Regions from separate parts of the Lysinibacillus sp. HST-98 genome, predicted to be linked through region 1. Evidence: riboswitches for the same ligand, from Rfam matches in the RefSeq annotation. Region 1 holds a riboswitch; each other region holds the start of a gene.
The links. A riboswitch is a leader RNA that binds a small molecule or an ion and turns the genes downstream of it on or off. The one in region 1 is predicted to bind thiamine pyrophosphate.
Positions count from the first base shown of each region.

Region 1 (8,020 bases):
TACCAAAACTAACTGAAATCAAAGCTACCGATCAAACGAATATAGAACAAAGTCTACAGCTTGCTTCAGGGATTATAGATCCTAAAAAAGCAACTCGTCTTGTGCTATTAACAGATAGTAATGAGACAAAGGGAGATGCTTTAGAATTTGCTACGAAGTTGAAAGGGTCCAATATTAGTGTGGATATTAAGCCTTTTAGTCAACCCGTTGTCAATGATGTATCACTAAAAAGCTTTGTATCCCCTCAGGTGGCTTATGTTGGAGAGCAACAACAATTAGTGACAGACATATATGCAACCTCAACAGGCCAAGGTGAGCTGTTATTATATGAAAATGATGAGCTTATTCATCGAGAGGCAGTTGAGCTGACAGAAGGCACGAATGTGTTTACCTATAAACATGCAGCAACAGCTGAAGGACTTGTAAAATATGAAGCCGTTGTTCAAGTTGGTCAGGATGCTATTTTTGAAAACAATAAGTTAACTAGTGTCACAATGGTTCAAAGTGAACCACATTTATTAATCGTTAATGGTTATGATACAGCTTCACCCATCGCAGCAGCACTTGGTAGTCAATCCATTGCCTATGATGTTGTAGCACCTAAAAGTCTACCAAATGAACTATCCAGCTATTTGCAATATAATGCTATTATTTTCGACAATGTACCAGGTCATTTAGTAGGTGAAGCAAAAATGAGTGTTATTGAGCAAGCAGTCAAAAACTTTGGAGTTGGTTTTACAATGGTTGGTGGAGAAAATAGTTTTGGTCTAGGCGGCTACTTTAAAACACCGATTGAAACCTTATTGCCAGTGGAAATGGAAATTAAGGGCAAAGAGCAATTACCTTCCTTAGGATTAGTGATTGTACTTGACCGTTCTGGCAGTATGCAAGGCTCGAAGCTAGAGCTTGCTAAGGAAGCTGCGGCACGTTCTGTTGAGATGTTGCGAGATGAGGATACATTAGGATTCATCGCCTTTGATGATCGTCCTTGGGAGATTATAGAGACAGGGCCACTTAGCAGTAAAGAAGAGGCTGTGGATACTATTTTATCCGTAACACCTGGTGGGGGAACAGAAATCTATAGTTCATTAGCTAAAGCCTACGAGAACCTTGCTGATTTAAAGCTCCAACGTAAGCATATTATTCTCTTAACAGATGGGCAATCACAGGCAGGGAACTATGAGGATTTAATTACTGAAGGAAAAGAAGATGGTATAACCTTATCGACAGTAGCGATTGGACAAGATGCCGATGCGAACTTATTAGAAGCACTTAGTGACATGGGCAGTGGACGTTTCTATGATGTCATAGATGAGCAAACCATTCCTTCTATTTTATCTCGTGAAACTGCTATGATTTCCCGTACCTATATTGAGGACAATCCATTTTACCCTGCAATTTATAATGCAGCAGGATGGAACGCACTGTTTGCTAATGGTGTCCCACAAATGAATGCATACATTGGGACAACGGCAAAACAGGGGGCTACTGTCGTAGCAGAAAGCGAAAAGGAAGATCCTGTGTTAGCGCAGTGGCAATATGGTCTTGGTAAAACATTTGCCTTTACATCTGATTCAACGGGTAAATGGACAGGAGATTGGGCAAGATGGCAAAATTGGGGAGTATTTTGGCAAACACTTATTTCTCAAATGCTACCAAGCTACAATGATGTAGCCTATGATGTAAGATTGGAAGCAGATGGTTCCTTTATGATTACAGACCCTACAAATGAAGCTGCATTTTTAGATATTGTTGCAGTAAATGAAGCAGGGGAGGAGCTAGAAACACAACTTGAAACCATTTCCGCATCCCAAGTTCGAGCTGTAGTACAAGCTGAACCTGGATTAATTTTCTTCCGTGTAGCAGATGAAAAGCAGGCCATTTATCAGGCAGGGCTAAGTGTTCCTTATAGTGCTGAATACGAGCTACTCCCTGTAAATAACCAACTGATAGAAGAGTTAACGCAACGAACAGGAGGCACTGTTTTAAGGGAACCACAAGATGTCTTCCGTGACTTTACGACAAAAGGAGCAGATCGGCAAAATATTGCCACATGGCTACTCTTAGCGAGTATGCTTCTTTTCTTTATTGATATTACCATAAGACGTTTTGGTTGGAATTTCCTAACGAATGCGAAGAAAAAAGAGCCGCTGGTTGAGGAAAAAACTATACCAGAAGACACGAATGTAGCACAGTTGTTAAAAGGCATGAAAAAACGATCTTAAAATAGAGGAAGCAGTGCAAACTCGAATAGTTTTGCACTGCTTTTTATATTCCTTGAAATAGAGAGCTCTCCCCTTTGTAAAGAGGGTAAGAATTATCTAAAAAGTAGGCTCTTTGCTCATAAAGAGAAGAAAAGCGCTCCAAATTGGACTACCCCAGCTCAATGAATGCTCATAATTCAATCCCTCTCAATAAAGAGAAGAATGAAACCTCTTTACTAGCTCTGTTTTACGCAAGCTACTCGCAACCATTACACCTAAAATGGCGCCGATTGTACTAGATGTTAAAAAGGCTGGTAGGAAGAAGAATGCTGCTACAGATGTTCCCATGAATAATTTTGCGTAAGGGACGGCAATAAGTGAAGCCAAAATGCCAGTTCCGATAACTTCTCCGATACTAGCTAACCACATTTTATTACTATATTTATAGGCAAAGGCAGCACAGAACGCGCCGATGATACTACCCGGGATGGCTAGTAGAGAGCCTGTTCCAGTAAGAATACGAATGATGGCAGTGACAAAGGCAACTATAACTGTTGGTACGGGTCCAAGTATAATAGCTCCTATCACATTAATCGCATGCTGAACGGGGTAAGCACGTGCGATGCCTGTTGGGATGGATACGAAAGTAGAGCCTGCAACAGCAATGGCTACTAATAAAGCCATGACTGTTAATTTACGAATTGACATAAAGTTCACTCCTTTTGGTAAAGTTGGTGAGGAAAAATAAAAAGGCCACTCCCTTTAAACAATAGGAAGCGGCCTTGCGTGTATATAGTGATAACAGCAAGTAGCGCCACTTCCCTCCGCTAGTGTGAACTAGATCAGGTTCAAAGGGTCCGTATATTACCATATACGTCTCAGCCTTTTAAAGACTCCCCTAGTGGTTAAGATTATTCAATTTAGTGAATCAACAATAATGTAACATACTGCTAAAAATAGTCAATGATTTTTCAGACTATTTTGTATCGGGTTGCATTAAATGAGGTGCTTTTTTCACTGTCCAGATGAGTGCAAGGAAGAAACAAGCTAATAATATGATAGAACCAAAAATATAGGGGCTATTCATATTCCAGTCAAATAATAAACCTGCCAAAGCGGGTCCAATCATATTCCCAAGGCTCATATAGGCATTATTCAAGCCCGCAGCGAATCCCTGCTCTTTTTCTGCAAGTTTTGAGATAAGTGTATTAACAGCTGGACGAATTAATGTCGTTGCTGTAGAGAAAATTGTTGCTACAACTAATATAAGGGCAAAGCCAGAAACAAATAATATTAAGAAAATAGCAACGGATGCAATAAACAAATTAACTAGTACTACTTTCATTTCACCATAACGATTGAACAGTGGTGTAATAATAAACATTTGTACTACTACTCCAAAAGCACCACCAACAACTAATATAATCGCTATATCTACAGGTGTGTAATTAAACTTTTCTGTCACAAATAATGACAATGTCGTTTGGAAATTTGCAATTCCAAACGAGAACACCAGCATAATTATGAGCATAACAAAATAAGGCATATGTATGGAACGAGCCATTTGCTTCGCCAGATTGTCTTGCTTTTGTTTCTGTTGCGCAGTGTTTGGTTTGGTAGAAGGTAATAAAAAGTAAGATAAAATAGATGCTACAATGGCTGCAGCTCCAGCTGTGAAAAATGGGAAATGTAAGCTTACCTTTGCTAAAAAGCCACCAATACCAGGTCCAATCATAAAGCCAAGAGACATAGCGGCACCCAACATCCCCATACCTTTCCCGCGTTCTTCATAGGTTGTGACGTCAGCGACAAAAGCCATAATAGGAGGAGCAACAAATGCAGAACCTAGACCACCTAAAAATCGTGCTAAAAAGAGCATCCATACATCTGTAGCAAGGCCAAATCCGATTTGTGCAAGACCTGTTACGATAAGACCGAAAATGATTAAATTTTTTCGACCGTACTGATCTGAAAGATTCCCAGCAATAGGAGAAAATACGAATTGAGCTAAGGCGAACGTTGCGATTAGCATACCTAGAACTTGTCCTGCTGCACCAAATATTTTTAAATACTCTGGCATGACAGGAATAATAATGCCAATACTCCCCATTGCGATAAACATATTAAACATTAAAATATACAAAGCCGCCTTATTGGACTTCTGCTGGGTCATCGAATGAACCCCCTTTTTGTAATCAAATTTAGTACAGTCTATCATAAAGAATTATTGCTTGGCTAATAGTTAAGATTATCGTACTGGTTCTATATTTAGAATGGTTTTCCACAAAAGTTTTCATCTGCGTACCTAAGGATGATGAAATAATACATTTTAGTCATAAAAATTGAGGGAGGAGAACTATAGAATCGAGCAACAACAATCGATGGATTTCTCTTATAAAAGAAGAATTAAAAAATTTGTGAGTTTGTCTGTAATGGTCTATAAATTGTAGCGACTGTTATAGTAGTGGCATCAAAATTATGGAATACCAAAAGTACACTTATGGCTTATTTATTGTTAATACAATGGATAAAGAAAATATAAATTTATGCAGATTAGATGAAAAAATCTATAGGTAAAGTTTCCTATAACAGATGATGGGAGCATCTATTAAAATTTAGATAAAATATTTTCTAAATATAATAATACAAATAGTCGATTGAAAATGTTCTTATTTAATAGGAAGTTAGATAGGCAGAGAAAAAAACTAGCGAATTGGTGTGAAAACCAATTCGCTAGTTTAATTATCGGATACTCATTTTAAATTCTAAAAATAATTCGTTGTATTTCCCTAAATAATCAGGTCCCAAATTTTTGTAGACCTCTAATGTATCGCGTTGTTCTTCAGAAGGATAGTAGCGTTCGTCGGAAACAACTTCTGCGTCCATCAAGTCCATGGCTGCAATATTAGGAGTAGAGTAGCCTACAAAATCGGCATTTTGAGCACCTGATTCAGCACTTAGCATGAAGTTAATAAATGCGTGGGCACCATCAATATTTTTCGATGTTTTTGGGATGACCATATTATCAAACCATAAGTTTGAGCCTTCCTCAGGTACAGCAAAGTCTAACTCTTCATTTTCATACATCATGTCAGCTGCTTGGCCAGACCATGTAAGGGCAACAGTTGCCTCATTATTAATCATTAACGGTGTAATTTCATCTCCAATGATCGCTTTTACATTTGGTGCGAGTGTGATTAATTTGTCAGTAGCTTCACGAAGTTCCTGATCATCTAGTGAATTCAGAGAATAGCCAAGACTGTTTAAGCCCATGCCCATGACTTCACGCGCACCATCTACTAAAAAGACTTTTCGCTTTAAAGAAGAGTCCCATAGATCGTCCCAAGAGGAGAAGTCTAAGTCTCCAACAAGGCTTGGATTGTAGACAATACCTACTGTTCCCCAAAAATAAGGGACAGAATATTTATTGTTATCATCGAATGGTAAATCTAAAAAGTAAGGATCAATATTTTTTAAATTAGGGATTTTCTTCTTATCTAAAGGAATCAATAATTTTTCTTCCTTCATCTTCTCAATCATATATTCAGAAGGGACAGCAATATCGTAAGCTGTTCCGCCTTGTTGAATCTTTGTCATCATAGCTTCATTGGAATCGAATGTTTCATAGATAACATGAATGCCTGTTTCTTTTTCAAATTCTTTTAACAAATCAGGATCAATATATTCTCCCCAGTTAAAGATGGTTAACGTGTCTTTTCCACTTTTACCGCCACCAGCACTTAAGGCATCAGCCGCGTAGAATAAAAGGGCTGAAACGAAAAGGATGGCGATGGTAGCTTGAATTAGTGACTTCATCGTTGACCCTCCATTCTTTTACTCGTACGACTAGTAATGAAATAATAACCAACAACAACTAAAACCGTAACAAAGAATACTAAACCAGAAATTGCATTCACCGTTAGAGAAATTCCTGCGCGGGCCATTGAATAAATTTCTACGGATAAAGTACTAAAGCCATTACCTGTTACAAAGAATGTCACGGCAAAATCATCTAATGAATACGTAAGGGCAAGGAAGAAGCCTGCAAAAATACCTGGCTGAATATAAGGAAGAATGACACGCATCATAACGTCCTTTTTCGTTGCTCCTAAATCTAATGCTGCATCGATTAATGAGTTATTCATTTCTAGTAGCTTTGGTAAAACCATTAATACCACAATCGGTACACTAAATGCGACATGCGCTAATAAAACAGATGCAAAGCCCAGTTTAATGCCTACCATTGTAAATAAAATTAAGAAGCTAGCCCCGATAATAACGTCTGGGCTGACGATTAAGACATTGTTTAAGGATAATAAAGTATTACGCATTTTAGAATCCTTAACCGTCACAATCCCAATTGCTCCCAGCGTACCAATAATAGTAGAAATGAGAGCAGAAAGTAATGCCACGATGACCGTATTTATTAATATAACAAGAAGACGTGAATCTTCAAAAACAGCTTGATAATGCTCCAAAGTAAAGGATTCAAAATTATTCATGGAGCCGCCACTATTAAACGAGTAAAAGATTAAATAGAAAATTGGAGCATAGAGAACGATAAAAACAATTGTTAAATAGACTTTGGCTGAAGCAGATAGTTTGTTCATCGTACGCCACCCCCTTTATCTTTTTGTCCCGTAATTAGCATGATAATCACCATGAATAAAATTAAGAATACAGCAATAGTGGAACCCATACCCCAATTTTGTGTCACAAGGAATTGCTGTTCAATCGCTGTGCCTAGAGTAATGACACGGTTCCCTGCAATTAAGCGAGTAATCATGAACAGGGATAGGGCAGGGATAAAGACGACTTGAATACCAGATTTAACGCCATCCATTGTCAATGGTAAAACAACACGACGGAAGGTTGTAAAAGCCGAAGCACCTAAATCACGTGCTGCATAAATGAGTGTTGGGTTTAAACGATCTAAAGAATTGAAGATCGGTAAAATCATAAATGGAATAAAGATATAGACCGACACAAAGACAAAGCTAATATCGGTAAAGAGCATTTGCTTTGGATCAAAGCCAAATACTTCGATAAATGCATTAATAGGCCCGTATAACCCAAAGATGCCGATAAAGGCATATGTTTTTAACAAAAGATTAATCCATGAAGGAATAATAATAAGTAGAAGCCAAAGTTGTTTATGCTTTGTCTTCGTTAAAAAATAAGCAGTTAGGTATGAAATTAATAGTGTAAAGAATGTAATTAAAAATGCATACCAAAACGAGCTCAAAGTCATCTTTAAGTAAACCGAAGAAAAGAACGCTTTGTAGTTATCGAGCGTAAAGTTGCCATGTAAATCAAGCAGGGAATAATAAACAACGAGTGCAATTGGCGCGATAACGAAAAAGGCAATCCATAACACATATGGAAATAACGCTGATTTCGATGTTTTAGTTTGCATCTTCATCGTCTCCATACGATTCTAATCGTTTATCAAACTCTTCCTCTGTTTCGTTTAAGCGCATTACGTGAATCGCCTCAGGATCAAAGTCTAAACCAATCTCAGTCCCTACTTCTGCTTTCTTCAATGAATGGACTAGCCACTCATTACCATCTTTATCATATGTGGATAATTCATAATGTACCCCTCGGAATAATTGTGTATCCACTTTTACCACAAGTTTGCCTTTATCAATTGTTGTCATTTCTAAATCTTCTGGTCGAATGACAATATCTATTTTTTCATTTGGCTTCATCCCTTGGTCAACACATTCAAAAACATTGCCAGCAAATTCAACCTTGAAATCCTCAATCATCACGCCAGGTACAATATTGGATTCACCAATAAAATCAGCAACAAA
Region 1 covers NZ_JAENHX010000007.1:172,727-180,746, reverse strand. The annotation lists gene JIN86_RS16485 (VWA domain-containing protein) at 1-2,225, shown strand, start outside; gene thiW (energy coupling factor transporter S component ThiW) at 2,412-2,912, opposite strand; TPP riboswitch at 3,007-3,114, opposite strand; gene JIN86_RS16475 (MFS transporter) at 3,181-4,377, opposite strand; gene JIN86_RS16470 (ABC transporter substrate-binding protein) at 4,947-6,020, opposite strand; gene JIN86_RS16465 (ABC transporter permease) at 6,017-6,814, opposite strand; gene JIN86_RS16460 (ABC transporter permease) at 6,811-7,620, opposite strand; gene JIN86_RS16455 (ABC transporter ATP-binding protein) at 7,610-8,020, opposite strand, start outside.

Region 2 (8,020 bases), on a different contig from region 1:
TATACATCTTTTTGTCTAGTTCAACAGTTAGATCTAGATTCTTCAAATTTTGTGTCATGAAACTTCACTCCTTTTATTTGGCTATTCTTATTGTACTAAAGAAATATATGGATGCCTATCAGACATGGTAAATTGTAGGTATTATTAGTAAAACAACACGATACATTGTTGGAAATTTCCGTTATAATAAAAAAAGTGACAGTACTATACTTATTTGTCTTTTCCCTATACAATCTAACACGAAGGGAGAGGAAAACATGCCTCGGTTTATCATGATGACAATCTCTTATATTGTCTCAATCATCCTAACCTTTTCATCCTTTTTCGTGAACATCAACGGTCAATCTTCGCTAGAAATCGCTAATCGTTTTTCTGTAGTATTTGCACCAGTTAGTGTAAGTCATGTAATTTGGATTATCATTTATTTTTTACTCGGTTATTGGTTAGTTATGAACATAAAAAAGACAACTTTGAAACAGTCTGCGCTTTTTAGTTGCATAAATATATTACAAGCATTAATGATATATGTCTGGCACCATGAGTTATTTATTGTTTCTCTTGGCATTACATTACTCTTAGTCTTGTATTTGTTTATGTTGTATAATACGTACCCTCTTCAGAACAAATCCTTGTTTGGTCGTATTCCTTTCTCTATTTATTTAGCATGGATGACATTTATTTTTATCACAAATACAAGCTTTACGTTAACGGCTTATGGTTGGAACGGCTTTGGTCTTAGTACGCCTCTTTGGGCAGTGATTTTACTTACTTTAGGAGGAGCCATTGCGCTACATATCCGTTTCCATCACTTTGATGTTATGTATCCAAGTGTTTTTATTTGGGCTTATATTGGAATCGCCATACATAATGGTTTTGATGAGCTACTTGTCACTACAGCCGCTTTATTTTTATGCGGTGTTCTCTTTGTTGGCATTTTATTTATTAAAAAAAATCCTGCCTACCAAAAATAATTTGGTTAGCAGGATTTTTTCATTGCATCCTATTCTTCGTCTAATGACGTTAAGATAATTGGTTTATCTTTTGTTACAATGACTGAATGTTCGATTTGAGCTACAAGTGATTTATCAGGCGTCACGAATGTCCAACCATCACCTGCTTCTACGATATGCTCTGCATTTGCTGAGATAAATGGCTCAACCGCAAGGACCATACCTTCTTTCATAATAGTAGAATCCCATGCATCGTAATAATTTAAAATATGGTTTGGTTCATCATGTAAAGATTGACCTAAGCCATGACCTGTTAAATTCATAATAACAGTTAACCCATTAGCATTTGCCTCGCGTTCAACAGCTTTACCAATTTGATTTAATTTAGATCCAGCCTTTACTTTTGTCATTGCTCGATCAAAGGCACTTTTAGCAACACGGCAAAGCTTTTCTTTGTCCTCATAGCCATCACCCACAACAAATGAAATACCTGTGTCAGCAAAATAGCCATTTAAAGAGCCAGAAACATCAATATTTACGATATCTCCTTCTTGAATAACACGCTTTCCTGGAATACCATGTGCTACTTCTTCATTGACACTAATACATGTATACCCTGGAAAATCATATTCTCCCTTTGGTCCTGAAATAGCGCCAGCCTCTGCAAACATGCGACCAGCAATTTCATCAAGCTCAAGTGTTGTAACTCCTGGCTTTGTTGCAGCTTTCATCGCTTCACGAATCTCAGCACAAATGCGTCCTATTTTTTTAAAAGCTTCAATCTCTTCTTGCGTTTTTACAATCATGTATAACGTCCCTTTCATCTAATATCTATTCTTTAATATAACATAACTTTTTATGGGTATAACGATAAACGCTTTAAATATTGTATGCTTTCCTACTTTGCAAAGTGCTAAAAGAGCTATTCACGATAAAAAAGTCCCTCCACTCACGTGAAGGGACTAGCATTAAGCTTTTCTTTGCATTAATTGTGGAGCGGCTGTGAATAAAAGAACACCAACGATCGCCGTTAAAATGGTTGCTGGTAGCATATATGTACCATTGTAGATGATGGAATAGATCCATGCATTTTGGTCACCCGCATATTCGGCAAAAAATACAGCACCAGCAATTGTATGTGCTGTGTATCGTAAGAAGCCTGCGAAAACGGTACCTATGATTATATAAAGTGCCATTTTTGTTTTGTTCATATGTTTAGCAGCGTCTAACACTGGTCCACGTACAACCGCCGCTAATCCTACAACAGTAAAAGCAACGCCATAATCCAGGAATCCTTGTAGCCAATGCACAATCGTAGCACCAAACATGGTTTGCATTACACCTACGAGTAATCCAGTTGTTAGCCCAGCTACTAAGCCCCAGCGAAATGCTATTAACATAATTGGTACCATAACAAGACTAACTGAGCCGCCTTGTGCCCATACTTTAAAGGAAACCTGATCCAGTACGAGACCAATCGCTGCAAAAATCGCAATCTCCACTAGCATTAATAGTCTTTTTTTGTCCATACATATTCTCTCCTTTGTTCCGATGTAGGATACAAGAGCAGGAATAGAAAAGCGCTGATATGTCTCTTTTTGACACCTTTTTTCCTTTAAGGACGAAAAAACGATGTCAGGACAGAGCCTCACATCGTACAAGTGTCGGTTTCTATCCACATCCCTACGCAAGCATTAACTTACAGGTTCGAAGAGTCAAGGCATTACGTGCCCAGTCTCAGCTGACATCATCAGCTCCCCTTGTGGTCGTTACATCTGAATTTATTTGAACAATCTCATTGTACGCAAAGGATTGAAGGATTACAACCTTCCATACATCATTTTTTTGAAACTTTGCTGTTTTTCATGCGTAAATATTTAAAAAGGAGATACAACTATGGAGAATCAAAAAATTTTAGCTGCCTTTAGTTATCTTAGTATTTTCTTCGCCCCTTTTATCGTTCCATTAATTGTATATTTCGTGACAAAAGACAGTGATGTAAAAAGCCATTCGATTCGTGCACTTGTCTCTCATTTAATACCTTTTGTTTTTGGCATTCTATTCTTTATTGTCTTTGTTTTTTCTACATTTAGTTTAGATCCAACCTCCAATAACAAGACGATGATGATTATTTGGTTTGCTTCATTCGCCATCTATGCCCTCGTCTCACTCGGTATTGTGATTTGGAATATAATTCAGGCTGTTCGTGTTATCCGTTAATGTTTTATTTTTAAGAGAAACAGGTAGTAGTAATTGTAAAAGGAGCTGTTTTGGGATGAAAGTATCAAACGTTGTAAAAACTGCCGTTAAGTTAGCACCTATTGTTATTCCTATCGTAAAAAAAGTAATGGCTGCAAAAAAGGGCACAACGCCTACAACCACAACCCGAAAAAAATAAAACGAAGGCGTATTCCTTTTAGAGGAAATACGCCTTCGTTTTATTTCACTTCAAAATGGGTTTGACTATGGCCATTTAATGTTTTTTCCACATGTAAAACTGCTGGCATCGCGGATTTCAATTCAGGCACATGCGAAATAACGCCAATCATACGACCAGAATCCTGCAAATCAATTAATGTATCGATTGCTTTATTTAGTGATTCCTCATCGAGCGAGCCAAAGCCCTCATCAATAAACATCGTTTCAATATGAATATTACCTTGGTAGCTTTGAATCACATCTGCCATCCCCAATGCAAGGCTCAACGAAGCATTAAATTTTTCGCCACCTGATAAAGTTTTGACATCTCGTAATTGATCTGTAAAAGCATCATAAACATCAAGACCAAGGCCACTTTGCTTCGCATGCTTTTCTAATCTATCTGAACGTCTAAGCTCAAATTGACCGTTTGATAAATGATACAGACGTATATTGGCAGCTTCTGTAATTTGATCTAAGTAGTTAATTTGTATATAACGCTCAAAGGATAGCTTTTTCGAGTTTTGTCCATTTAATAATCCATAGAGCTCCTTTACTCGCCCTGCTTCTTGTTCAAGTAAATGAAGCTCTTTCGCTATTTCTTCCACCTTTTCACTAAAGCCTTGGCATGCTTGTATAAAGCCATTCATCTGTTGCAAACGTTTAAATGCTTCCTCATAGGAAACTCGATGCTGTTCTACTCTTGCTTCCATTGCCTCTAAATCTTGCTTCTCTTTCCCTTGAAGATAGGTAGCCCCTTCGGTAATCTGGATTTGCAACGTGTGCACTTGTAAAGTATAGTCACTGCATGCTTTTCGAAGTGCATCTAATTGTATGGCACTCCGTTTAGCAGTAGCATAAGCCTCATAGCTTTCGAACCCTAATTCTTGCATATTTGCTGTAAATTGCTGAAGCTTTTCATTCATTTTAAGCTGTAATTCCTCAAAGGACTGTTTGGCAATTTCTACAGTTAGTGTTGCATTGCTAGCCGTTTCCTTTGCTGCATGCAAATTTTCTTGACTCACTTGCCAACTTTTTTGAAGCTCTTCTTTCTGTTTGCTAACTTCATTAAGTTGTTGCTTTAATTGCTGTAAAGTTGGTAAATTAGGGGGCATCTGCTTAAGTTGTTCGTCTACAACCGCTTGTAATTTTGTCCATTCTTTTATCTGCTCTGCTAAATATTGCTCTAGCTTCATATGTTTATTTCGTAGCTGTTCTATTCGATCATGCTGATGCTTTATTTTCAATCGCACATCAGCTAATTGATGTTGAATAATTTTTAATGCAGCAATCTCTTGTTCCACTTCATGTAAAGTAGCGGTGATCTGTGATTGGTCTTCTTGTTTAATATGCTGCGCCTCAAGTTGTTGCCATGTATCTTGAAGAAGTTGCTGCGCTGATGCTAAAAATGCCTCTTTCTCTAAATACTTACGCTCGTCTGATGATGCCTTCGCTCTTAATGCTTCCACTTGAGCAAGCTCAATAACTTCCAGTTGCTCATTGTGCGCTTTCTGATGTGTCATACTACCACAAACAGGACAGGGTTCTCCTTCCTTCAGTTGTTCTGCTAAAATACTAGCTTGACTCGTCAGCCATCGTTGCTGCAAAAGTTGAAGAGCCTCTTTACTTTCTTGATAGAGACTGTCTAAAGCAACTACATCCTGCTTAGCTAACTCTACGGCATGTTCATATTTCTCCGCTTGCTTGATTAAAGCAACTTGTTCCCGTAGTTTCGGTAATTGGTCTAAATAGCTTTCATAGGGTTCAACCTGTTTTTCATAGCCTTCTAACGATCGAGAAAAATGCTGGAATTGCTCTTGTTCATTTTCCAAAAGTTTGAGGTTATCATTTACTGCTCGTTTTGCATTTTCAGCATATTGCTCTGCTATTTGCAGCTGTTGTATATTGTTTTCATAGGCTTCAAATTTCGGCAATAGCGCTAGCATCTGCATTTCCTGCTGTAAGATTTGCTGTCGTTCAGATTCTTTAGCCTGCTCCATCTCATATTTTTCTTGTGCTTCTTGCAACTTTTCTTGTGACTGCTGTTGCTTAACCTTTGCTTGTTGAAAAGCTAGTTTCTTTACATTCAGTTCAGCACGTAAATCCTTGCATTGTTGTTCGAGCAGCACAAGTCGCTCTGCTTGTTCTGCTAAAGCAATCTCCTTCTCCTTTGCTTGGTATAAATCCTGCTGCTGTAAAAGCATTTGCAGCCGTTGCTGTCGATTAGCTTGTTCATCAAATTGCTCATTTAGCGTTTTTGCTAAGCGATAATATTCCTGCTCTTTTTGATGAAGGCTATATGCTTCTTCATAGTATGACTGTTCATCTTCTCCACATTTCTTATAGTAACTAAGCTCCTCATCAAGTGCCTCTGTTAGTTGATGTAAATTTTCCGTATTATCAGCAATCAATGTGAATAAAGCGGAAGAACGCTGTGGTAAGGCGCCCACAATTTGACCAAGTAAATGTTCTTTTAATTGTTTGGCACGTTCAAGATCACTTTCTGCTTCTTTACGCTTGGCATCAAGCTTTTTTGCCATGACACCGAAACGATCAGTTTTAAAGATTTTCCGTAAAATTACTTCTTTATTTGTTGAATCAGAGGTTAATAGTTTTCTAAATTCACCTTGAGGTAACATGACAATTTGGCTAAATTGATCTTTTGTGAGACCTATAATTTCCTGCAATTTCTTATCGACTTCAAGCGTTTGCTGTTTCTCTACAATGCTATAATCCAGCTTTCCCTCTTTTACTTCTGCTAACTCTATTTTCTTTCCAGTAACCGTTTTATTTTTTTCTTTAATATGACCTGGCTGTCGTACTATTTGATAGACTTTTCCATGCATTTCAAAGACGAGTTCTACAGCTGTATAAACTTCATCATGTGCAAAACCGCTTCTTAGTAAAGCTGTATCCTGTCGATCCTCCCCACTACCTGATCCGTAAAGAGCATAGCAAATAGCATCGAAAATGGTTGTTTTACCTGCACCCGTTTTTCCAGAAATGGCAAACAATCGATGCTCCCCTAGCTCTTGAAAATCAATTACTTCCGTGTCTTTATAGGGACCAAACGCAGTAATTGTTAACTTTAATGGCTTCATTTTACAGTCTCTCGCTCCTCATCTAATAACTCCTGTAACATCTCTGTGAATAGGCGTTCCGTATCTTCATCAGGCTGAATGCCAATAATATCAGTGAAGAATGAACGGAATAAATCAATATCCTCTAGTTTTTCAGCTTCTACTACTTGTAGTTCACGTGGCATATCTTGTCTTAGTACCTTCCGCTCCACATGCATAGCGTGCGGAAATACACTACGAATGCGTTCCATTGGTGAAGTCACAGATATTTTATCCGTCAATCTAACAAATACATAATCCTCACTTGGTGTGAAGGTTAATAACTCCTCTAATTGACCTTCTATTACTCGTAGATCTCTTCTTGGCACAAGCTTTCTTTTACTTACTGTGGTGTTACCTTGCTCGTCTAATTCGATGATTAAAAAACCTTTCTCATGTAAATGCTCAGATAACGAGTATTTTAAGATAGAGCCTGCATAGCGTATGGTTTCGTTTAAAACAAAATGTGCCTTATGTAAGTGCCCAAGAGCCGTGTAGTGAAAAGGTTTGAATAAAGCTGCATTCACACAATCTGAGCCTCCAATGGAAAGGGGTCGCTCGGAATCACTAGTATTTGCTTCCTCCTCACCATACTTCGTCACAAAGGCATGTCCAACAAAAACATGACGCTTACTTGTGTCCATGTCTTCTGTGATATGCTCAATAATTTTTCGCATGGCGTCTTGATGAGAACGGATTGACTCATCTTCAAAGATGTTGCGAATAGTAGCTGGCTCTGCATAGGGCACTAAATGAAAATGTACTTCTCCATGTTGATCATTCAAAACAATAGGTGCATGATTTTTTGTAAATTGGCCCTTAATATATAAACCACTATCACGCATTAAACGACTACCAAAATTTAAACGACCTGCACTATCATGATTTCCCGCCACTGCTAGAACAGGAATCTTCTTTTCTAATACTATTTTCGCTAATACATCATTTAGTAAATTAACTGCCTCAATAGGAGGCATTGAACGGTCATATAAATCACCTGCGATGATAATTACATCTGGTTTTTCCTCATCTATCGCTTGTATAAATTGTTGAAGAATATAATGTTGATCTTCTGTCATATAGACACCTTGAACAAGCTTTCCTAAATGCCAATCTGCTGTATGAAATATTTTCATTCTAGTACCTCCTAGTCTTCTCTATATTTTAGCATGACTATTCCCCATCTAGTGCATACTAAAGGTTTAGTAGTTCTAGCCAAAATTGGTTTTCATAGAAAAAAGCATCTTAATAGGTAAGATGCCTTAGATATCGATTATTTAGATGTATTTGATAAATGCCTTATATCCTGGGAATCCCTGAATTACGTAAGTCATACGAGGAGATTGATGTTGTGCCACATTTTGCTTCCGAGGCTTCTCTGATGATTGTTGCTTTAGGATTTCCTCAAATGATTTGGGATTTGGCTCTGGCAATTCTGCTGAAGAGATGTTTAAAGCATCACTCCCACTATAAATCTGTAAAAATGAGTTAGCCATTTGTCGATAGCCTTCAATATTTGGATGAACATCGGCA
Region 2 covers NZ_JAENHX010000012.1:76,829-84,848, reverse strand. The annotation lists gene JIN86_RS20935 (polyphosphate kinase 2 family protein) at 1-58, opposite strand, end outside; gene JIN86_RS20930 (hypothetical protein) at 258-971, shown strand; gene map (type I methionyl aminopeptidase) at 1,001-1,756, opposite strand; gene thiT (energy-coupled thiamine transporter ThiT) at 1,919-2,479, opposite strand; TPP riboswitch at 2,614-2,721, opposite strand; gene JIN86_RS20915 (magnetosome magnetite crystal formation protein family) at 2,847-3,170, shown strand; gene JIN86_RS23835 (hypothetical protein) at 3,226-3,348, shown strand; gene JIN86_RS20910 (AAA family ATPase) at 3,389-6,469, opposite strand; gene JIN86_RS20905 (exonuclease SbcCD subunit D) at 6,466-7,623, opposite strand; gene JIN86_RS20900 (SGNH/GDSL hydrolase family protein) at 7,765-8,020, opposite strand, start outside.
Region 2: linked by a shared signal. The riboswitch ahead of thiT (energy-coupled thiamine transporter ThiT) and the one ahead of thiW (energy coupling factor transporter S component ThiW) in region 1 are both predicted to bind thiamine pyrophosphate.

Region 3 (8,020 bases), on a different contig from region 1:
AATAGTGCAACAACTAAGCCTTTAAAAGAGGTTATGCAGGCATTTATGGTTGTGAATGAGCAGTATTATGCCAACCCTGCTTCCATTCATGCTATGGGTGTTGAAGCAAATGATTTATTAATACGTGCGCGTGAGCAAGTAGCAGATATTTTGCAGACAGAGGCAAAAAATGTGCTATTTACTTCAGGTGGTACAGAATCAAATAATGCAGCTATTTTTGGCATAGCACGTAGTAATACGCATATAGGAAAGCATATTTTAACGACTGAAATCGAACATCCATCAGTGCTAGAAACAATGAAACAGCTTGAAAAAGAGGGCTATGATGTTGAATATCTTCGTGTAGATCGAAATGGTGTGATTTCTCTAAATGAGCTTCGTACTAAAATACGAAAAGAAACAATTTTAGTTAGCATCATGCATGTGAATAATGAGATGGGTGCGATTCAGCCTATAAAGGAAGCTGCAAAAGTGATTCATGAAATGAGTCGTGCTGCCTTTCATGTTGATGCTGTGCAAAGCTTTGGGAAATTAGCAATATCCTTTAAAGAAGAAGGACCTGACTGTATTTCTATCTCTGGCCATAAAATACATGGCTTTAAAGGCTCAGGAGTGTTAGCATTCCGTAAACCCATAAGATGGCAGCCCTTTGCTCTTGGTGGAGGTCAGGAATTTGGTATGCGTAGTGGTACTGTAGCAGTTTCGCAAGCTGTTGCTTTAGCGAAAGCGGCTCGACTTGCTGTTGAAACAATGAACGAACGCACAAATAAATACCGTCAATGGCAAGATGAAATCCGCACTCAGCTAGAAAGTTACGGCGAAGCAGTCCATGTGTTATCAACCCCACAGGGAGCTGCGCATATTGTGTCATTTAGTGTTCGAGATTTAAAAGGGGAAGTCATTATTAATGCTATGCAAAAACGTGGTGTCATTGTGTCGACATCAAGTGCATGTTCTTCCAAGCAAACGAAAACAAGTCATGTAGTCGAGGCGCTTCACCTTGATGAGCATTATAAAAAAGGTGTGATTCGCCTTAGCTTTGGCGCACATAACACAATAGAAGATATAGAAAACTTTAAACAAGTACTAGCAGAAGTAATGTTGGAACTCAAAGGAGAAAATAAGTAAATGATTTGGAAAGAAATTTTAATTAGATATGGTGAGCTTTCTACAAAAGGTCGCAACAAAATGGATTTTATCCGCCGCTTACGTGAAAATATTCGTCATGCCTTTGCAGATTTAGGTCAACTGCATATTCGCACAGAACGCGACCGTATGTTTATCGCCATAGAAGACGAAGCACAAATGCAAATGCTAATTACAGGTTTACCTAAAATTTTTGGTATTCAATCATTTAGCCCTGTCGCTGCATGCGAAAAAGATATGGACAGTATGAAAAAGCTCGCTATCACGATTATGGAGACATTTAAAGACGAGCCACATACATTTAAAGTAGAGGTAAAACGTACTGATAAAACATTTCCTTTAGAATCTCATGCCATTCAACGTGAGATCGGGGGCTATGTTTTACCACAATTTCAAAATTTATCCGTTAAAGTGAAGCAGCCTGATATTGAGCTACGTGTAGAAGTTCGCCATGATGCAACTTATATGATGGCACAAGTCATTCCTGGTGCAGGTGGAATGCCTGTAGGATCAAATGGCAAGTCTTTATTAATGCTATCTGGCGGTATTGATAGCCCTGTTGCAGGTTATTTAATGATGAAACGTGGTGTGCGATTAGAGGCAATTCACTTCTTTAGTCCACCTTATACAAGCCAAAATTCATTGGAAAAAGTTAAAGTGCTTGCCAATGAATTAACAAAATTTGGTGCTAGTATTCGTTTACATGTCATTCCTTTTACTGAAATACAAGTTCTTATTAAAGAAAAAGTACCTTCTAACGTATCGATGACGACAACACGCCGAATGATGTTGAAGGTTGCTGATCAGGTGCGTGAGGAAATTGGTGCACTTGCTATTGTAACGGGTGAAAGTCTGGGGCAAGTAGCGAGTCAAACGCTTGAAAGTTTAACAGCAATAAACGCAGTAACAAATACACCTATCCTTCGTCCGCTGATTTCAACTGATAAATTAGAAATTATTGATATTGCAGAAAAAATCGGCACATACGAAACATCTATTCAGCCATTTGAAGATTGCTGCACGATTTTTACACCAGCAAGTCCAAAAACAAAACCGAAGCTTGAAAAGGTTGAGCATTATGAAAGCTTCTCTGACTTTGATAAATTGATCGAGCGAGCAGTGAAGAATCGCGAGGTCTATATTTTCCCTAAGAAAGAAGAACAACAAGATAAATTTGCAGATCTACTATAAGGATTTAAAAGCCGTCTCAAAGCCCATTTTGAGACGGCTTTTTTGTATGGATATTGTTATTCCAATAGAGGTACAATTTACCTCTAAATTTTTTGTATTAAAAATCTAATATCGCACATTCTATATTCACAAGGAGGTGAGAAACATGGCTTCAAACAACAACCGTAGTTCAAACCAGCTTGCAGTACCTGGTGTACAACAAGCACTAGATCAAATGAAATACGAAATTGCACAAGAATTTGGTGTTCAATTAGGAGCTGAAGCTTCAGCTCGTGCCAACGGTTCCGTTGGTGGTGAAATCACTAAACGTCTTGTACAAATGGCAGAATCTCAATTAAAAGGTATGCCAAACAACAACCAATAAATGCTGATTAAGCATTTATAAACTTAAAACCAGTGACCGTAAAAGGCACTGGTTTTAGTTTGTTTATTTGTTCATTTATTTATACGAGTTAGAGATCTAAATGTAGCTACTGTATAATCAACATCTTTGCTTTGACAGATAGCTGAAATAACAGCAACACCATCAACCCCCGTTTGAAATACAGAATGTGCATTTGTGAAATTTATTCCACCAATTGCGACAATTGGTAATTCAGGATAAAGAGAATGAGCCTCCTGTAAAAAAGATGTGCCACATGGTGGTTGTGCATCGCTTTTAGAGGATGTTGGAAAGATTGGACCGATACCAACATAATCAGCTTGATGGTTAATAGCTATTTGCAATTCTTCCTCGCAATGGACAGATACACCAAGAATCATGTTCCCAACTCTTTTACGTGCTACACCTACAGGTAAATCATCTTGTCCGATATGAACTCCATCAGCTCCGAGTCGTATCGCTAGATCAACATCGTCATTAATGATAAAGGGCACATGATATTGATGACATAGTTTTTGACATTGGCGTGCAAATTGTTCATAGGCAAGTCCAGTTAACGCGTGAGGACCTTTTTCGCGAAATTGAAACATTGTAATGCCTGCTTGCAAGGCTTTTTCTAGGATATAGAGTGGTTGTTCTTGAGGAGGAACATTGCTCGTACCCATAATAAAATAAAGCTGCAAATCCTCACGTTTCATGAATAATCACCTCACAGGCTTCCTTATGCTGTTGATAAGCAAAATGATTAGTGGGTCCATGACCATTTCCAATCGATAAATTATACATAATAGCTAATTGGATATATTTTTTAGCTTCTATAATGGCATTTTCCAGAGTAAATCCTTGTCCAAGAAAAGCAGTAAGTGCTGCGGAAAATGTACATCCAGTACCATGCGTATTTTTTGTTTGGATTCGTGGAGACTGCATCGAAAAAGAACGTCCATTTTTAAAAAATACATAATCAATGGCATAAAGTGGATCTGCTAAATGACCACCTTTAATGATGACACATTGTACACCTAGCTGTAACAAGCTTTGAGCTACTTCTTTCATATCTTCAACATGATGTATAGCTCTCCCCGAAAGTGCCTCTGCCTCTGGTATATTGGGCGTAACAATCGTAGCAAGTGGTAGTAAAGTTGAGCATAAGGCATCGATAGCTTCTTGCTGTAGTAGGCTTTCTCCACCTTTTGCAATCATCACCGGATCAACAATCAGTGGAATGTTTAGCTCACTGATCGTGTGTGCAATTGCTTTGATAATATTTGAGGAATAAAGCATTCCGGTTTTAATCGCAGCGATTGGAAAATCTTCTACCAAGGCCTCGAATTGTTTTTTTATAAAGGAAACGTCAATCGGGCAAACACCTGTTACACCCAAAGTATTTTGAGCAGTTAAAGCAGTAATCACAGAAGTACCAAACACTTCTAATTCCTGAAATGTTTTTAAATCAGCCTGTATACCCGCTCCACCACCACTATCTGAGCCAGCGATTGTTGTTACAATATGCATGAAGCTGCACCATCCTTTGATAAGCGATGTATAGCATTGAGTAAGGCTATTTGAAAATCACCAATGTCTGCAGTAAATGCGGATGCCAGTACACCTGCTTTTTTATAGTAAGTAAGTGTTTCCATTAATTGTTGGTAAGGATTATGGCTTACACTATAGGCTGCGCCACAAATTGCGCTAAGTAAACAACCTGTACCCGTTACTTCTATTATTTGTGGATGACCACCAGCGATCCATTGGCTATGCTTGCCATCTGTTATAAAATCGCGTTCTCCTGTGACAATAACAATGCATTGATAGCGTTGAGCCAATGATGTGGCTTCTAATTCCATAGCGATAGTGCCATGACCACTATCGACACCTTTTTGTTGCCAATTTACACCAACTATTGCTGCTAGCTCGCCGAGATTACAGCGAATCACGGCAAAGTGTATGTTTTCCAGTAAGTATCTTACGGTTTCCTTACGATAAGTTGTGGCTCCAACTCCGACAGGATCTAAAATAACAGGAATACCAAGTTTATTGGCTTTTTCACCTGCTAATAACATGGCACTTTTTGTGCGATCGTTAAGTGTTCCAATATTAATTAATAATGCTTGAGCAATGGCCACCATCTCCTCTACCTCCTGGCAGTCATCGGCCATTACTGGTGAAGCACCTATCGCTAATAAACCATTTGCTTGAAAATTTGCCACTACATAATTGGTTATACAATGGATAAGTGGTTGCTGTTGACGAATTGTTTGAAAAATCATTGTAGTCCTCCTTTAGGGATGGACGTAAGCATGCAAAAAGGCTCTTTTTGTGTAAAAATGCACGAAAAGAGCCTTTCATCTGAAAAACGATGTTTATTGCTCCCTACGTCAGTATTAACTAACAGGTTCAAAGGGTCAGGTTTTACCTTCTCAACTCTTATGAGTCCCCCTGCAATCTTGCTTTTAGTTGACCAAAATGTACCATACTTTTCATTTGTATTCAATAGCAAGTTTTCCTATAGATAAAATGTGACCGATGCCATATAGGAGAGTATGATAGTTGTCATGACTTTACCGAAATTAAGCACAAACCATTGAAAATGCTGAAAAAAGAGTTTTATAATGTGTCATAACAAAAGGGGGCAATTGCCATGAAAAGACAAGATTTAGTTGCACCAGAATGGTATAACATAGTAGAGGAAATTGAAAAATATGCTCAGGATGCAACCAAAAATGCTTTAATCATTTATGAAGAAAACCAAGACATCCAATGTATTACATATGCACATTTATTGGAAAAAGCGAATCAAGCAGCACATGTATTCACCAAGCAAGGTTTAAAGAAAGGTGATGTCATTTTAGTGATGGTACCACGTTCAGTGGAAGCATATATTGTGTATATTGCTGCATTAAAAGCGGGTTTAACTATTATTCCAAGTTCTGAAATGTTAAGAACAAAGGATATTGAGTATCGAATTCATCATGCAAATGCTAAAGCGGTTATTGCATTTGAACCCTATATTGAACAGTTCGATAAAGTAGGGAATTTACAAGACATCCAACAATTTGTCATAGGGAATGCACATAAACCTTGGCAGAACATACTTGAAAAAATGCATAATCAATCTACAACCTACATAAATCCTATCCCAACAAAAAGCACAGACAATGCATTTTTAGCCTATACAAGTGGAACAACAGGAAATCCAAAAGCAGCAGTGCATACGCATAGTTGGGGCTATGCTCATTTACGAACAACAGCACCACATTGGTTGGGTGTACAAGAAAATGATATTGTTTGGGCGACTGCAGCACCAGGCTGGCAAAAATGGATATGGAGTCCGTTTCTAGCTACTTTAGGCAGTGGAGCTACTGCATTTGTTTACAAAGGTAAATTTGAAGCAGCTTCTTATTTAGCATTGCTTCAGAGATTCAAAATCAATGTACTATGCTGTACACCAACTGAATATCGTTTTATGGCAGCGCTTGATAATTTACATGAGTATGATTTAAGTGCAATTCGCCAAGCTGTATCAGCTGGTGAGCCATTAAATAGTGAGGTCATTAGAGTATTCTTGGAAACATTTAAATTACAAGTGCGAGATGGCTATGGACAAACGGAAAATACATTATTAGTAGGCACAATGGTAGGGATGGAAGCAAGAGTTGGCTCTATGGGAAAACCTACTCCTGGCAACACTGTTGAAATTATTAATGATGTGGGCAAACCCGTTACAATCGGAGAAGTTGGTGATATTGCTGTTCATCGTGAAACACCAGCCCTCTTTAAAAAATATTTAAATGATCCTGAACGTACAAATTTACAATTTCGAGGGGATTGGTATATTACAGGAGATCGTGCCTATAAAGATGAAGATGGCTACTTTTGGTTTGATGGTAGAGGAGACGATGTTATTATATCCTCAGGCTATACAATTGGCCCTTTTGAAGTAGAGGATGCTTTAATGAAACATCCAACCGTAAAAGAGGCTGCTGTTATTGCGAGCCCTGATAAAGTAAGGGGAAATATTGTCAAGGCATTTATTGTTCTGCGCAATGGTGAAAAAGGTGATGAAGCGCTTATTCAAACACTCCAAAGTCATGTGAAATCATTAACCGCTCCTTATAAATATCCACGTGCTATTGAATTTGTAGAGGAGCTACCGAAAACATCTTCTGGGAAAATTAGACGTGTCGAATTACGACAACATGAAATCAAACACCTCCAATTATAATCATTTCCTAGGAAATAATGTCGAAAATCAAAGTTCATCAAAGGGATGGACTTTGATTTTTTTATTTTTTTTAGGTAAGGTAATATGAGGAAATACATAGTGTAAAGCTTTTTTGTTTAATTATTGCATAAAAAATGAAACAAATTGGCAAGTCATACGTATTACGTGTTGAGGAGGCGGAAAGACATGAATGTAAAAAGGTGGGTTGCTTTAGTAGTGGCAGGTATTCTCTTATTATTTTCGTTAGGAATTAATACCATTTTTGCGCTATTTAAAGCGGATTTCCTAGGTAATTTTGATAGCTTAATGGCAGGTAATAGCTTAGATGTATATGAAAATGTCATTGAAGGTGAAAATTTTGATAAGCGAATTGCTTATTTAAAGGTAGATGGAACGATTCAAGATATCGGCTCAAGTACATTGTGGCAACCAGTTGCCTATGATCATCAATTTTTCTTAGAACAATTAGATAATATTTTATATGATGAGTCCATACAGGGTGTTGTTTTAAGCGTTAATTCACCAGGTGGTGGTGTAAAGGAATCTGCAGATATCTATAAAAAGCTACTAAAAATTAAAGAAGAACGACAAATTCCAATTTATGTATCAATGGATTCTATGGCAGCTTCAGGTGGTTATTATATTTCGGCACCAGCAGATAAAATATTTGCCCATCGTGATACAATCACAGGTTCTATTGGTGTTATCATGCAATCTATTAACTATCAAGAGCTTGCTGAAAAAGTAGGGGTCAAATTTGAGACGTTTAAATCTGGAGAGCATAAAGATATGCTAAGTCCAATGCGTGAAGTGACAGCTGAGGAACGTGCAATGATGCAAGATATGATTAATGAAACGTACGAAGAATTTGTAGATATTGTAGAGCAAGGACGTAATATGTCTGAAGCAGAAGTGAAAAAGGTTGCAGATGGTCGTATTCTTGGTGGTACAAAAGCGCTTGAAGCAGGGTTAATTGATGAAATTGGTGATGAAGAAGCGGCCATTGCAGCTCTTCGTGAAGATTATGGACTTGAAGATGCGGCTTTATTTGAGTATTCATACGATATGGGTGGCTGGCA
Region 3 covers NZ_JAENHX010000001.1:943,509-951,528, reverse strand. The annotation lists gene JIN86_RS04760 (cysteine desulfurase family protein) at 1-1,128, shown strand, start outside; gene thiI (tRNA uracil 4-sulfurtransferase ThiI) at 1,129-2,337, shown strand; gene JIN86_RS04750 (alpha/beta-type small acid-soluble spore protein) at 2,483-2,701, shown strand; gene thiE (thiamine phosphate synthase) at 2,773-3,417, opposite strand; gene thiD (bifunctional hydroxymethylpyrimidine kinase/phosphomethylpyrimidine kinase) at 3,407-4,231, opposite strand; gene thiM (hydroxyethylthiazole kinase) at 4,219-4,986, opposite strand; TPP riboswitch at 5,070-5,167, opposite strand; gene mbcS (acyl-CoA synthetase MbcS) at 5,358-6,941, shown strand; gene sppA (signal peptide peptidase SppA) at 7,128-8,020, shown strand, end outside.
Region 3: linked by a shared signal. The riboswitch ahead of thiM (hydroxyethylthiazole kinase) and the one ahead of thiW (energy coupling factor transporter S component ThiW) in region 1 are both predicted to bind thiamine pyrophosphate.

Region 4 (8,020 bases), on a different contig from region 1:
TATTAGTAAGACAATGGAAAATGGCGAGCTAACAAGTATGTACGTTGACTCTGATCAACTGAAGGAAAAGGCATATAATGTTTTTGCTCCAATGATTTTAGAGGGTATTGACGAAACATGGACTGTTCAAGTCGTGTTAGCTGAATCAAAGATTCTAGAAACATATAATCATGTATTTGTATTTACGATTATTGCTTCCATTATTATGGTGGTTTTGATGACAGCTGCAAGTGTGTTATTCATCTATAAACAACTAAAACCACTTAAATTTTTACGTGCATCGATTGAAACTGCAGCCGAAGGGGATTTAACACAAAAGGTGGAAGATCGATATATTAAGCCTGATGAAATTGGTGCAGTTGCTGTGGCCTATAATAATATGTTAGATAAAACCAATAGTGCGATTCAAACTGTACTAAATTCCACGAGGTTATTGAACCAATCTTCTAATCAGGTAAATGAGGCATTTAATGAGGTAGTTGCTTCTAGTCAGGAGGTTTCTGTAGCTATCAACGAGATTGCACAGGGAGCTTCGAAGCAATCAGAGGATACAGAAGAAACAAATTATCGAATGATGGATTTATCAGATCAGATTGATGCGATTACGGCTCTTTCTAATGAAATGGATGAGCTATCTCATAAAACAGGTGTAACAACAGAAAAAGGATTGCTTGAGGTTGAAAGTTTAAGAGAGCGTAATATGGAGACAAATGAAATGAATGGGCGTATCCAGCAGCAAATGGAATCATTAGCTTCTAATATTGCCAATATTAATCAGATTATTGCTTCGATCCAAAGCATTACCGAGCAGACTAATCTGCTAGCTTTAAATGCAAGTATTGAGGCTGCACGTGCTGGTGAGCATGGTAAAGGATTTGCTGTAGTTGCAGAGGAAGTTAGAAAGCTAGCAGAACAATCTAAAAATGAAACAGAAATTATTAAGAGTACAGTAGAAAGCATTCTTGAAAATTCTCAGCAGACAGTTGCTGTGATTGCATCTAATGCAGATTTAATGCAATCTCAAAATGAGTCAGTACAAAGCACGCAACTAGCATTTAAAGATAGCAGTGACTTGTCAGGTTCAATTGCAAATTCTATTAGTGAATTAATGAATAAACTATCTAGCATGTTAGAGCATAAAAATCAGGCAATCATGGCGATCCAAAGTATTTCGGCTATTTCAGAGCAAACAGCAGCCTCTGCGGAACAAGTAAGTGCTTCTGCAATGGATCAACAAGCAGAATTACAAAAAGTAGCAGAGTCTATTCAAAATATGAACGATATTTCAAACGAGCTACAAGAAGTTGTAAATCGATTTAAGCTTGTTTAAAAGCAAAGGCTGCCTTCAATATAGAGGCAGTCTTCTTTTATTGTGAAAGTCAGCGAAATTGACCTAGAAGGAATTCAACACTACTATTCACACTGAGAGGGGGACATTGATATGATGTATCTCGGAATGATTTTCTTTCAAATTGTTGTACCTATTTTAGTGTTACTTGTAATAGGCGCTATCCTACAAAAGAAATTTCGCTTTAATTTAAAAGCATTGTCTCAGCTTATTACATATTGCTTTATGCCGGCAGCTGTTTTTGTAAATTTATATGAAACACATGTGGAGTTATCGGTACTGGGAGAGGTCGGATTATTTATTGTACTCTTTATCGGTAGTCAAATGTTACTCAGTCATTTTATGGCAAAAGGGCTAGGTTTAGCTAGAACAGAGGCAGCTGTCTTTAAAAATAGTGTGGTGCTTATTAACTCGGGCAATTACGGTATTCCGGTGGCTCAAATGATATTTGCCACGCAACCTATTGGAGTAGCCATTCAGGTCATGCTCGTAATCTTTCAAAATATGACTACGTACACATATGGTTTATACAATTTAATTTCTTCTACAAAGTCAGGTATGACAATCATCAAGGATTTCTTTAGAATGCCTATTATTCATGCGCTGATTATAGGTGTCGCTATGAATTATTTTGATATCGGTATTCCACAGTTTATCAAAATTCCAGTAGAACATGTAGCAGATGGATTTATTGCTGTGGCCTTAATTACTTTAGGTGCGCAATTATCACAACTAGAGATGAAATCAATGTTTAATAAAACTGTCTTTATCAGCTGTTTTACGCGATTAATTATTGGACCATCTGTTGCATTAGCCATTATTTATATATTGGGATTAGATGGAGTCGTCGCACAATCACTGTTTATAGCTAGTGCCTTTCCAACATCCCGTAATAGTTCTAGTCTAGCATTGGAATATGATGTAGAATCAGCAACAGCCGCGCAAGCTGTTTTATTTTCAACCATTGTAAGCTGTATAACGGTAACCATTGTGATCTATTTTGCGGAAGTATTATTTACCTAGTAAGATAAAAAATAACTTCCATCTCTTAGTATTATCTGCTACACTAGCATCAAACTAAATAGTATTAACTAGGGGAGTCTGATGAGTCAGGCTGAGAGGGGAACGCTACAAAGTTTCTTGACCCTTTGGACCTGATCTGGCTCATACCAGCGTGGGAAAGTTAAGAAGCTATTGCAGAGTATGCAATCAATAGACCTTTACATTCGTGGCCGGATCCAAATAATTATTTTGGATTCGGCCTTTATTTTTGGATTGTTGGGGTGAGCTAGAATCGGTCCTTAGATTAAAATAAATTTAAGGGAGAGAAGTAGCTCATGTCAGCAATTAGTGAAAAGAATATTACCATTATGTCTAGCTTTGAAGGAAGTAAAAAAGTATATGTGGAAGGATCACGCCCAGATATTCTAGTACCTATGCGAGAAATTGCATTAAGTCCAACAACAGGCAGTTTTGGAAATGAAGAAAATGCTCCTATTCGAGTATATGATACGAGTGGGCCCTATACAGATCCAGCCTACCAAGTAGATATTACGAAAGGTTTACCTGCCTTACGAAATGCATGGATTCAAGAGCGAGGGGATGTAGAAGCATATGAGGGACGCTCCATTAAACCGGAGGATAATGGCTTTCGTCATGTTGATGACCCGCGTATTCAAGAAAATGTCTTCCCTGAGTTGGCGAGAAAGCCTTTGCGTGCTAAAAAAGGTAAAAATGTGACACAGCTTCACTATGCACGAAAGGGGATTATAACGCCTGAAATGGAGTTTGTAGCGATTCGTGAAAATATGAATCCTGAATTTGTACGTTCAGAAATTGCAGCTGGACGAGCTATAATGCCTTCTAATATTAATCACCCTGAGGCAGAGCCAATGATTATTGGGCGTAATTTTCATGTAAAGATCAATGCGAATATCGGGAATTCTGCTGTATCTTCTTCCATTGCAGAAGAAGTTGAGAAAATGACCTGGGCAACTCGATGGGGCGCAGATAATATTATGGATCTATCGACTGGTAAACATATTCATACAACTAGAGAATGGATTATTCGAAATGCTGCAGTGCCAGTGGGAACAGTGCCAATTTATCAGGCTTTAGAAAAGGTAAATGGTGTAGCAGAGGATTTAACGTGGGAGGTTTATCGTGATACTCTCATTGAACAAGCTGAGCAGGGTGTGGATTACTTCACCATTCATGCAGGTGTCCTTTTACGCTATGTACCACTAACAGCAAATCGTGTGACAGGTATTGTATCTCGAGGGGGCTCTATCATGGCACAGTGGTGTTTATATCATCATCAAGAGAATTTCCTGTATACACACTTTGAGGAAATTTGTGAAATTATGAAAGCTTATGATGTTGCTTTTTCCTTAGGTGATGGTTTACGCCCCGGCTCAATTGCAGATGCCAATGATGAGGCGCAATTTGCAGAGCTTGAAACACTAGGCGAGCTAACACAAATTGCTTGGCAGCATGACGTTCAGGTGATGGTTGAAGGACCAGGTCATGTACCAATGCATCTGATTAAAGAAAACATGGACAAGCAATTAGAGGTTTGTAAGGAAGCGCCCTTCTATACATTAGGACCACTCACAACAGATATTGCTCCAGGTTATGACCACATTACATCAGCCATTGGGGCAGCCATGATTGGATGGTTTGGTACAGCGATGCTTTGTTATGTGACTCCAAAAGAGCATCTTGGTTTACCAAATCGCGAGGACGTTCGTGTGGGCGTTATCACTTATAAAATTGCTGCACATGCTGCTGATTTAGCAAAAGGTCATCCAGGTGCACAACAACGAGACGATGCACTGTCTAAAGCGCGCTTTGAGTTCCGTTGGCGTGATCAATTCAATCTGTCCCTAGATCCAGAGCGTGCAGTAGAATATCATGATGAGACACTGCCAGCAGAGGGAGCAAAAACAGCACACTTTTGTTCTATGTGCGGGCCTAAATTCTGTAGCATGAGAATTTCACAGGACATTCGTAATTATGCGAAAGATAAGGATTTGAATACGACTGAAGCGATCCATCAAGGTATGAAGGAAAAGGCAGAGGAGTTTAAAAAAGCAGGCAGTCAAATTTACCAATAATGAAAGAAAAGGCTTATGTCAAAAAATAGACATAGGCCTTTTCTTAATCGAAAAACTCCATGTGAATAGTAGATTCACATGGAGTAAAAGTTGGATTTGGATATCAATAATAAAGTGGAATATTAAACGTTTGTTGGTTGTTTTACATATGGGTTTGTAAGGTCCATACCTTCTAAGGAAAGACCCATCGCTTTAGCGACACCTTCACCATATGCTGGGTCAGCTAGATAGCAGTGAAGAATGTGACGGCGTTTGATGAATTCTTCAACAGAAGCCATATCATTCGCGGTATTTTCAAATAGACGTTGTTGCTCTTCCGCAGTCAATAGACGGAATAGTTTACCTGGTTGCTCAAAGTAATTATTATCGTCTTCACGGAAGTCATGAATACCTGCATGACCATCAATGCGTAATTCAGGCTCTTTATGGTCTAAATTATGCTCCCACTCGCCATAGCTATTTGGTTCATAGCTTAATGTCGAACCGAGATTGCCATCAAAGCGCATTGCTCCATCGCGGTGGAAAGTACGGAATGGACATTTTGGTGCGTTGACAGGAAGCATATAGTGATTTACACCAAGACGATAGCGTTGTGCATCCGCATATGCAAAGATACGCCCTTGTAACATTTTATCTGGGGAGAAGCTGATACCAGGAACAATGTTAGAAGGTGCAAATGCGGCTTGTTCAACTTCTGCAAAGTAATTGTCTGGATTTTTGTTTAACTCGAACTCACCTACAGGAATTAATGGGAAGTCTTTTTTATACCATACCTTTGTTAAATCAAATGGGTTGTATGGTAGCTCACGAGCTTGTTCCTCTGTCATTACCTGAATGTACATTTTCCATTTAGGGAAATCTCCTTTTTCAATTGCTTCATATAAATCACGTTGTGAAGATTCACGGTCTTGACCAATAATCTCATTCGCCTCGGCACCAGTTAAGTTCTTAATGCCTTGCTCTGTACGGAAGTGGAATTTAACCCAAACACGTTCATTATTAGCATTGATAAAGCTATACGTATGAGAACCAAATCCGTGCATATTACGGTAACTAGCTGGAATACCACGGTCAGACATAACAATTGTCACTTGGTGAAGTGCTTCAGGTAATGAAGTCCAGAAATCCCAGTTAGAATTGGCATTTTTCATATTTGTACGTGGGTCACGTTTTACCACATGGTTTAAATCTGTAAAATGTAATGGATCGCGGAAGAAGAATACAGGCGTATTGTTCCCTACTAAATCCCAGTTTCCATCTTCTGTATAGAATTTAAGGGCGAAGCCACGAATATCTCGCTCTGCATCTGCTGCACCACGTTCACCCGCTACTGTAGAGAAACGTGCGAACATTTCAGTTTTCTTGCCGATCTCTGAGAAGATTTTCGCCTTAGTATATTGTGAAATATCATGCGTTACAGTAAAAGTACCAAATGCACCTGAGCCTTTTGCGTGCATACGACGTTCTGGAATTACTTCACGATTGAAGTTTGCTAGTTTTTCAACTAACCATACATCCTGAAGTAAAAGAGGGCCACGTGGACCTGCTGACATAGAGTCATGGTTACTTACTACTGGAGCGCCACCTGCTGTTGTAAAGCGACGGCTACGATCATTTGCGTTTGTCATATTAGCTTACCTCCTGAAAAAAATGTGAGTCAAACTCTTCGTCTATAACTATAACAAATATAAAATAGAATTGCTAGTACATTATAATAATTATCGTTAAAGAATATTTGTATTTTAGTATAAACTATAAATATATGCGCTAGACATACGAATTATACATAGTTTCTAGCTTTAATTTATTTTATCTGATCTCAATATTATAGATAATTATCACGATAAGGTCAGGATAATGACATCATGATAAGAATCTTTATTGAAAATAAAATCAACTAATTGAAAATCATTTTAATCAATCTTTTATTTTTTTCTATATCGGTTAGGTGTAATACCAATTTGTTGCTTAAATAATTTTATAAAATAATTTGGATCATCAAAACCGTTTAAATGAGCGATTTCGCTAATAGCAAAATCTGTTTCTAGCAGCATTTTTGTAGCATGATGAATTCTTACTTGTTGTAAATAGCGCTTAAATGGCAAGCCTTGTTTTCTTGAGAAAATCGTACTTAAATAATTGGGGCTTATTCCAAGCTTATGAGCAACAAAGGGAAGAGACAGTGCACTATCTTTAAATTGTTGATCAATTATTTCTATAGCTAGTTCAACATAATCAGCTCGTTTCTCTATTCGAGCTACCGTTGCTAACTCAATTAATGTCTGCGTGAAAGAAATAATCTCATTGAGTATCGTATAAAATATAGGATGCTCAATGATTAAGTGAAATAGCTGACGGTAGTTTTGTTCGATAACCGCTTTTTCATGTAATTTATATTTCAGCATAAAGCGTCTAATTTGTGCTAAGACACTCGTCAAATGAATGCGTAAATCGTCTTGCTCATAATATATGCCTTCATTAGAAAGCCGATATAAAAATGTTTTAACGGCCTCTAGGTTTCCATCTTCCAAACTACTTATTAGTAATTGTTGCTCTTCTGGTGTCAGTAAGGGATCAAAGGGCTGAGTTTCATATTGTTTGCTCGCATAAAAAATATGGCCAAAGCCCTCATAAAAACTTTGATGTAGTGCACGCTTTGTTAATGTATACATAGTTTTAATGGTTGTAGGTGTTCCATCATATATGCCGATATTTAAAGAACTATTACTAATCAAACGCCATTCCTTCATAAGTGTACGTACATCTTTTTCCACAATCCTTATATCATTTGTTTGAAAAAGACATACGATTCTATTAGATAGAGGATAGGTTTTCATATGAAAGTGAATCGGTGTCTGTTGAAGCCAATTGTAAAGCTTATTGAAGGTTTCAGTATGCTCGGGTTCAATCATTGTGAAATGTATCGTTGTCTCAATTGAACCAGATTTATTATCTAAAAATAATTGATTATAAAAGGAATCGTTTGTAGCCTCTTGCGCATCTTCTGTAATCTGGGGTGTGCGAAGAGAAATGGTTGTGAGTTTTTTCTTTAATAGCTCTAAATCAATAGGCTTCACAAAAAGATGAGCCACTTGTAAATCAATTGCTTTCAAAGCATTTTTAAATAATGGCTCTGTTGTCATGGCTAAAATGGCACCAGAAAGCTTCTGTAAATCGCGATAAAGACCTGCTAGGCGATTATTAGGAAATAAATCGATATTTAACAGTATGGCATCTGGTTCAAATTGTCGAATAATTTGAGGCACTTCTGAAATACTTGTACACATTTCAATCAAAACATCTCCAGGGAAGTATGTATGTAAAAACCACTTTATTCCTGCTAGGTCAGTAGGATCGCGATCAATTAATAACAGTTTCATACCATCAGCCTTTCTTAAAATATTCAAGTTTCATATAAAAGTACGGTTTTATTAATAAAAATAACATAGTAATCTAAAAAAAGTCTTGTTTTCTCTATTAAAATTCTCTATATTCTGAAAAAAGTAGTTAGTACAATGTAAATAGAGTAATTGATCATCAGCAAAAATCAACTTTG
Region 4 covers NZ_JAENHX010000011.1:140,422-148,441, forward strand. The annotation lists gene JIN86_RS20470 (methyl-accepting chemotaxis protein) at 1-1,330, shown strand, start outside; gene JIN86_RS20475 (AEC family transporter) at 1,442-2,371, shown strand; TPP riboswitch at 2,432-2,546, shown strand; gene thiC (phosphomethylpyrimidine synthase ThiC) at 2,686-4,464, shown strand; gene JIN86_RS20485 (catalase) at 4,587-6,092, opposite strand; gene JIN86_RS20490 (helix-turn-helix domain-containing protein) at 6,390-7,844, opposite strand.
Region 4: linked by a shared signal. The riboswitch ahead of thiC (phosphomethylpyrimidine synthase ThiC) and the one ahead of thiW (energy coupling factor transporter S component ThiW) in region 1 are both predicted to bind thiamine pyrophosphate.